DNA from 2 places in the Pseudoalteromonas sp. B160 genome. Region 2 is predicted to be linked to the other one. Evidence: predicted binding sites of a transcription regulator. Region 2 holds the regulator's gene; the other holds the start of a gene.
What was found. The regulator FliA, encoded in region 2, starts transcription of late flagellar genes. The targets are predictions, from matches to a motif close to CTAAAGNTNNNNNNNNNNNNGCCGATA.
Positions count from the first base shown of each region.

Region 1: the regulator FliA is predicted to act here: its motif matches at 2,655-2,681, upstream of pomA (flagellar motor protein PomA).

Region 1 is NZ_JARLUX010000001.1:957,944-962,370, forward strand. Features, by position in the region: gene P4S61_RS04470 (DNA topoisomerase III) at 1-210, opposite strand, end outside; gene P4S61_RS04475 (hypothetical protein) at 283-693, opposite strand; partial or broken gene P4S61_RS04480 (flagellar motor protein MotB) at 902-1,821, opposite strand; gene pomA (flagellar motor protein PomA) at 1,824-2,591, opposite strand; gene P4S61_RS04490 (exodeoxyribonuclease VII small subunit) at 2,893-3,135, shown strand; gene ispA ((2E,6E)-farnesyl diphosphate synthase) at 3,139-4,026, shown strand; gene dxs (1-deoxy-D-xylulose-5-phosphate synthase) at 4,132-4,427, shown strand, end outside.
Region 2 is NZ_JARLUX010000001.1:3,094,282-3,098,708, reverse strand. Features, by position in the region: gene P4S61_RS14510 (chemotaxis protein CheA) at 1-748, opposite strand, end outside; partial or broken gene P4S61_RS14505 (protein phosphatase CheZ) at 763-1,528, opposite strand; gene cheY (chemotaxis response regulator CheY) at 1,546-1,929, opposite strand; gene P4S61_RS14495 (RNA polymerase sigma factor FliA) at 1,970-2,680, opposite strand; gene P4S61_RS14490 (MinD/ParA family ATP-binding protein) at 2,707-3,567, opposite strand; gene flhF (flagellar biosynthesis protein FlhF) at 3,560-4,427, opposite strand, start outside.

The DNA of each region.
Region 1 (4,427 bases), 2.1 Mb from region 2:
TGGGATAATCGGTAAGTCATCAAAGCGCCATTTTTTATATTGCTCATTATAATCATCAGGCTCTGCTTGCTCGAGCAAGTGACCTATACACCAAGAAACACAATCGCCATTAGCCACTTCAATATAGCCATCATGTTTTTTATGAGGCTTTGGTAGCGCATCGGCAATGGCACGACCTAAAGATGGCTTCTCGGCTATATAAAGTTTCATAGGGCACTATCAACAACTGGTTATTTAAACAGTAGTTTAGCACACGTAATTTAATCTACAAATAGTTAATGATTAGCTCTTTAAACTGCGATTTTTTCGCATAAATAAATACAACAGAGGAAGGTAGCACACAACGACAGTGCCAATATTGATTAACGGTAATAACGTTTTATATAGCATAGTGCTATACGATAAATCCCAAAGGTGGCGATCCACTAATCTAAATAATTGTAAGATAGGCGCACTAATTACAACCAATTGACCGATCACACTTTGCCAAAGATACACTTTATCTTTAATAGCCCAGTAAGCAATCAAAGCCATCCAAGCAATATCATTAAAAGCCCAAACTACATAACGCCAAATATAAGGGTCATCTAACTCTCTAAGGCTATTATGTATCAAGGTTCCATATAAGAAAAATAACCCAGTCACTAAAGTAAAACGCAAAGCAAGCCAGTCTTTGCGAAGATAAAAAACCAAAAAAGCTGGGCTTAAAAAACACCCAGCTTTTATTAAGTAATGATATAGCACCTAAAAACCAATCAGGCATGATTAGTCTGGCTTTTTATCATCGTCACCACTGCCATTACCCGGCATATAGCTATATTTATCAACGTTTTTCATCAGACACTCCGTTACACTTGTTAAAAAACTACTTTAAGCTAAATTAGGTACTTTGCCAAGCATCTTAACGCACATCTATCGGATCTGACTCCTTAGCCTTGCCTTGCATTATTGAAATTTCCACGCGGCGATTACGTCGTCTATCCGCATCAGAATCATTTGGAACAAGTGGTCGAGTTTCGGCATGACCGACAACAACCATTCTGGTTTTATCAAAGCCTTGCGCTTTTTGCATTTCAGTTGCAACCGCAACTGCACGCTTCGATGATAAGTCCCAGTTATTGGTATACAGCTCATTCGAAACTTGAAAATCATCAGTATGACCAGACACCGTAATTTCACCTGGCACATCTTTTAGTAACGCAGCTATATCACGAATGATTGGTTTAAACTTAGGTTGTAAAAATGCACTCCCAGATGGAAATGAACCATTTTCACGAATACGAATAATAATTTGCTGACCTAATGATTCCAACTCAACAGCACCATCCATGATTTGTTGTTCCAATTGCTGGGCTATCTTTTTAACTAACTCATTAACCTGCTCTTGATCAGCTGCAGAAATAGATTGTTCTGATGCTTGTTGTTGCGCTGTACTTTGTGACTCACCGCCACGCTTATTACCGCGTTGCTCTTGACGACCGCCAGCGGAGCTTTCATCACCAGCCTGAAACTCAAGCATTTGCTGGGTCATTTCGACAGTTTGCTGTTGAATGGTTTCGATTGGGGTAGGTTCAGGTTTACCTGGGGTGAACTCCATCGCGATAACGGATGTTCCTTTGGGAATATCTTTTACTTCTATTTTATTTTGTACACCAAAGGCAAACTTCATTGAGCCTGCGATTTGTTTAAATTTAAGTACATCCATTTCTGAAAACGCGAGTAAAAGTACAAAGAAGCACATCAATAGTGACATCAAATCCGCGAAGGTACCCATCCATGCTGGTAACCGGGTGGTGGACACTTGCACTCTTGATCTGACATGCTTACTCCTCAGTATCCACTTTTCGTTTTGATTCAGCTAGGTAGTTTTTCAAAATACCTTCGATGACTTTTGGATTTTGGCCATCTTGTATACCTAATACCGCATCTAAAATTAGCCGCTGATTCATTGCTTCTTCGTCTTTACGCAATTCCAATTTTACTTGGATAGGAATTGCCACCACGTTTGCTAAAAACGCACCATATAATGTTGTTAAAAGCGCTACCGCCATCGCAGGACCAATCGCTTTAGGGTCATCCATATTCGACAACATCGCAACTAGACCAATCAAAGTACCGATCATCCCCATCGCAGGCGCAATATCGGCAAGCGCTTTAAACAAACCGGCCCCCGATTCATGACGAGTAGAAGTAAGAGAAATATCTTTTTGCAAGGTGGCACGAACAACATCAGCGTCATGACCGTCAACAAGCATATCAACCCCTTTACGCATAAACGCATTGGGTATTTCTGCTTCCTCTAGTGCTAAAAATCCGCCTTTACGGGCCGAGTCTGCAAGTTCAACTGCTTTTTCGATAAGCTCTTCAGGTGACTCTATTTTGAACATGAAGGCTTTAGCCGCGACTTTACCGATACCGAGGAATTGACTCATCGTATAGTTTGATAACACTATAAAAATCGAACCACCGAAAACAATAACCACCGATGGCGTGTTATAAAACATAGCCACTTCGCCGCCACTACTTAGTACCATTGACATAGCAATAAGACCAATAGCTCCGAGAATACCTATAATGGTTGCTAAATCCACTTACCCCTCCAGAGGAATCGATGCTTTGTTGCTACCAGCAACAAATTTTTATTATTAACAGCTTATCGGCAATCTATTGAATTACTTAAACCATTTAATGAAAAAAATGAAATGAAAGTTTTCAACCCTGTTTAGCATTTTAAGCTACCATTGATAACCTGCAAGGCTTAAGTAAAGGTATAAATAATTAAAAGTGGCAAGAAAACAATTAATTATTCAAAAAAAATGCATCACCCTTTGACCTAGTTTAGCATTCCCCCTAAAATTGGCCTCACATTTCTATCATCTAAGTTAAATCAGTATGGCGACGAAAAAACCAGAGAACCTAAGCTTCGAGCAAGCGCTTGATGAATTATCCTTAATCGTCACAGAAATGGAGCAAGGAGAGCTTTCCCTTGAGCAATCATTAAAACAGTTTGAACGCGGTATTGCTTTAGCCGGCGCATCTTCAAGTAAGTTACAACAAGCTGAACAAAAAGTAGCTATTTTAATGGGTAGTGATAGTCAGTCACCACTTACTAACTTTGATAATGATTTGGAATAACGGGTGTTAATAACAGAGCAAATAAAATGTGCTCAACAAGATGTTGAAGCCACTCTCAATCGGTATTTTGAGCAACCGCTCGATACCGAGCAAAGCATCAAACAAGCCACCCACTACAGCGTTTTAAATGGCGGTAAACGATTACGACCATTTTTAGTGTATGCCACGGGAAAAATGCTTGGCGCAAATAAACAAGATTTAGACGTGTTGGCTGCTGCTATTGAATGTATTCATAGTTATTCGTTAGTTCATGATGATTTACCCGCGATGGATGACGACGACCTGCGACGTGGTAGACCGACTTGCCATATTGTCTATGGCGAAGCTCATGCTATTTTAGCCGGTGATGCGCTGCAAACATTAGCGTTTGATTTAATTGCTAACCATTCATTTAACGTTCCTGCACAGCAACAGTTAAAAATGATTGCAGCACTTGCCAAAGCATCGGGTATTGAAGGTATGGTCGGTGGTCAAGCACTGGATATTGCAGCGACTGACAAATTAGTCAATTTAGCTGAGCTCGAACGTATCCATAAATTAAAAACAGGTGCTTTGTTAAATTGTGCAATTACTTTAGGTGCATTATGCGCAGCTGGTACAAATCAACAAACATTATTACAATTAAAACAGTTTGGTGATGCAATTGGGCTGGCTTTTCAGGTGCAAGACGATATTCTTGATATCGAAGGTGATACCCAAGTCTTAGGTAAACCACAAGGCTCCGATGTTGCAGCAAATAAAGCGACCTACCCTGCTCTACTTGGGCTTACAGGTGCAAAACAAAAAGCACAATCATTACTAAAATGCGCACTCGATGCGTTAGCAGCAATAGATGCTGACACTTCTGAGCTAGAAAACTTGGCAAAATACATTGTTGAACGCGATTATTAATTCTAGGCTCTAGCTTGAGCAAGTAATGATGTACAAAATAACTAAAGAATCAGAGTAATATTACGCTATAATGACCTCTGGTTAGCGAAGGATGTATTAAAAATCATGACACTTGATAGTAGCAAGTATCCATTATTAGGTTTGGTTGACGAACCAGCCCAGTTGCGTGATTTAGCGCAAGACAAATTACCTGCTTTTAGTAATGAGTTACGTGATTACTTACTAAACTCAGTCTCGCAAAGTAGTGGTCACTTAGCATCAGGTTTAGGCACAGTTGAGCTTACTGTAGCGCTTCATTATGTATATAACACCCCTGAAGATCGCTTAGTATGGGATGTAGGCCATCAAGCATACCCACATAAAATTCTCACAGGGCGCCGTGATCAAATGCACACGATCCG
Region 2 (4,427 bases):
TATTTTCGGTGCTTGCAGCATCTTTATTACTGACCAAACCAAAGCTACCAACACCATGTAATTCATCTAATAAATTATCGAATTCGTCATCAGTAATATCACTATTTGATGACTCATTGCTAACTGTTACTGCTGGAGTTACAGGACTTTGTCCTTTTCCATGCAGCTCATCTAGCAAACTTTCAAATTCATCTTCTGATATATCATCGATTTGAACATCTTTTTTATCGCTATCAACTTGACCATCAAATAACAAGTCAAATGCAAATGGATCATCAGAATCATCTAAAATAGCATCAGCATCAACAACAGGAGTATCGTCTGCAGGCTCAGCAGCGCCAGTTAGTTCTTCAGCAGTTGGCGGCAATCCCAATTTATGTAAAACAGCCAGCAACTCTGGATTTGCAGGTTCTGGTTTTTCTCGGCTTTGGATGGTCGCAAACATTTCGTTGATAGTATCGAGCGCTTGCAAGATCACGTCCATCAGCTCAGAATTAACCTTACGAACACCTTGACGCAATAAATCGAAAACGTTTTCTGCACCGTGACAAGCGTCAACTAGCTCAGTCATGCTTAAAAAACCTGCGCCGCCTTTTACCGTATGAAAACCACGGAAAATTGCATTGAGTAATTCGGTATCATCTGGGTTATTTTCAAGCTCCACCAGCTGTTCTGACAAAAGCTCAAGAATTTCTCCAGCCTCTACTAGAAAATCTTGTAAAATATCTTCATCGACTTCAAAGCTCATGCAGTTCTCTCCTCTTAGAAGCCCAAGCTTGATAATAAATCATCAACATCATCTTGTCCTGAGACAACATCATCACGAGATTCTTTATCAATAATTGGCTCCTTCAGGGCCTGCAAGTGTATTTTCAGCAGGCGGTTTTTCAATGACTGGTGCTATTGTTTTTGTTTCGCTATCATCTTGGCTACCAAATGCTGTCAACAAGTGGATCAAGCTGTCTTCTACTTCTCTAACAAGCTCTATCACTCGACGGATCACTTGACCTGTTAAATCTTGAAAATCTTGTGCCATCAAGACATTGGTCATGAGTCCTTGCAACTCATCCGTTTTAGTTTGCGAGCTATTCATGAACTTATCTAAGCTGTGGCATAATGTTTTAAACTCACCTAGCTCAATTTCACGATTCATTAAACGATCCCAAGTGGGTTTAATGTCTGAAATATCATCTGCAAGCTGTTGGGCAATTGGTAAACTTGCTTCTACAGCATCCATGGTTTTATTAGCAGCGTTCTCTGTCATTTCCATAACATAGTTTAGACGCTGCTTAGCATCGGGGAGTGCGTCTTTGGTCAAATCAGCTAAACGTGTATCAAGCTCAAAATTTTTCAACGCATCATGAAGCTGACGCGTAAGTTTGCCTACTTCGGCAAATAATTCTGATTGCTCTTTTGACGCCGCATCAATAATTAACTGATCAGCTTTATCTTGTTCACCATTTTCAAGGTAAACCACAAGCTGCCGGGCTTGTTCTAAACTGATCTGAGGCGCAGCTGGTGCTGACATAAGCCTCTCCTATTTATTTAACCTAAACGCTCAAACACTTTTTCCAATTTGGTTTTCAGTGTTGCGGCTGTAAATGGTTTAACGATATAGCCGTTAACACCAGCTTGTGCAGCAGCAACAATTTGTTCTTTTTTAGCTTCTGCTGTTACCATTAAAACAGGGATGTGTTTCAGGCTGTCATCGGCCCTGATAGCGCGCAAGAGGTCAATTCCTTGCATGCCAGGCATGTTCCAATCTGTTACTACAAAATCAAATTCTTGATTCTGCAACATCGGTAAAGCTGTTGAGCCATCATCAGCTTCTTGTACATTTGTAAAACCCAAATCTCTTAACAGATTTTTGATAATACGTCTCATCGTCGAAAAATCATCAACAACAAGAATTTTCATGTTTTTATCCAAAACATCCTCCGGTGAGGTCTGAACCTATATTTACTTACTACTAGTTAATCCAGTCATTGATTTTTGCTTTGAGCTTAATCATCGCCTGACCATGTATCTGACTCACACGCGATTCGCTTACATCGAGTATATGTCCAATCTCTTTTAAATTCATTTCATCATTATAATAAAGCGACAATACTAACCCATCTCGTTCAGGTAAAGATTGTATAGCTGTTAATAATGATTGATTAAAACGTTCATTTTTAACGTTATTAAAGGGCTTGTCTAGTGCTAAATCATGTCCCACTGGTGTGATAACATCTTCATCAATTCCCAAGTCTTCTATACCTAAAACCTTACTTGAATTTACATCACTAAGAATATGATGGTACTCATCTAGCGTAATATCAAGTTTTTCAGCAACTTCACTATCTTTAGGTTCTCGATTCAGGCTGCTTTCTAGCTCACTAATCGCTTCAGCAACTCTGCGGCTATTACGGTGCACTGAGCGAGGAGCCCAATCACCTCGGCGCATTTCATCCAGCATCGCACCACGAATACGAATGCCTGCAAAGGTTTCAAAGCTTGCACCTTTAGTCGCATCAAAGTTTTTTGATGCTTCAATTAACCCTATCATCCCCGATTGAATCAAATCATCGAGTTGCACACTCGCGGGTAAACGAGCGATCAAATGACAAGCCACTTTTTTAACTAAAGAAGCATGTCGCTCAACAATCACATTTAAATTTTGTGTCGATTGATATCCCATCGCTTTATTCACCGATGCCGTCATAGTTAGCCGTTTACTAATTTTTCTATGAAAAATTCTAAATGGCCAGATGGTTGATTAGGTATAGGCCATTTAACTGCTTTTGTCGCTAATGTTTTAAATGCAATTGCCGCTGGAGAATTTGGAAATAAATCAACAATTACTTTTTGACGACGAGTTGCTTTACGCATGTTTTCATCATAAGGGACTGTTGCAACCAATTCCATTGAGACATCCAAAAAGCGATCCGTTACTTTTGAGAGCTTAGCAAATAGTTCGTGGCCTTCACGCATACTGCGCACCATATTAGCAACTATTTTAAACTTATACACACCATGCTCACGACTCAACACTTTGATTAATGCATAAGCGTCGGTTATTGAGGTCGGTTCATCACATACTACTACCATGACATCTTGCGCTGCGCGCGAAAAACTTAATACCATGTCAGAGATACCAGCAGCAGTATCAACAATTAATATATCAAATTCGGTATTCAACTCACTAAAAGCACGAATTAATCCAGCATGTTCTGATGGAGAAAGTTCCACCATACTTTGTGAGCCTGACGTCGCTGGTACTATTTTAATTCCTGCAGGCCCTTCAACTAAAATTTCATCGAGCTCACATTCACCTGATAGTACATGAGATAGATTACGTTCAACCCGAAGCCCTAACATCACATCACAATTTGCTAAACCCAAATCGGCATCCAGAACTAACACTCGGTTTCCGAGCTGACCCAACGCAATCGCAGTGTTAAGTGAGACGTTAGTTTTCCCTACGCCACCTTTACCACCTGTTACAGCGATAACTTTAACGCCGTTATTATTGTTTTGACTCATTTTACGCAGGCCACTTGCTTGATCTAATACTGTGTTAATCATACATCCCTACTGTGCTTGACGCTACTGCTTGGCGTCGTGAATGTTGTGCTTTTGTTCTTTTTAAATACAATTGTTCTGCTTTTTTTACTAATTTCTCTGCATTGGCGACCCGAATGTCCTCTGGAACGCGCTGACCGTTAGTAAGATACCCTATTGGAAGGCGATTTTGAATCGCTATACTAATAATCTCACCTAAACTTAATGATTCGTCTAATTTAGTGAAAATACAGCCACTTAATTGTACCTTCTTAAAATGTCTTACGGTTTCTTGTAAAACATTAATTTGTGCGGTCGCACTGAGCACTAAATAATTGCGAATATCGACACGTTGATTACGCATTAATGTATTTAGCTGCTCAGTTAAACGTAAATCACGTTGGCTCATTCCCGCGGTATCTATTAATACTAGACGCTTATTTCGTAAATGATATAAAACTTCTGCTAATTCATTGGCATCTTTAACTTGTTTTACACCACAACCGATGATCCGGCCATAAGTAGCTAACTGTTCATAAGCGCCAATACGGTAAGTATCAGTGGTAATTAGCGCAACTTTATCTGCACCATATTTTTGTGCGCCAAGGGCTGCAAGTTTTGCCACGGTTGTAGTTTTACCTACCCCAGTAGGACCAACAAGTGCATATACCCCGCCTTGGCGAAGGATTTCGTTATTTGTAGTATGCATTTGGTTTTCAACCATTTGCAATAGTGCTTGCCAGGCTTGCTGACGTGACACATCGTCCGGAATAAAGCAGGCCATTTGCTCTGCAACTTCACTGTCGATACCCATTCCAACTAAACGATCGATCATGCATGCGCGAGTAGGATCGCGACGCGCTAAATCTTGTTGCATCAAACCC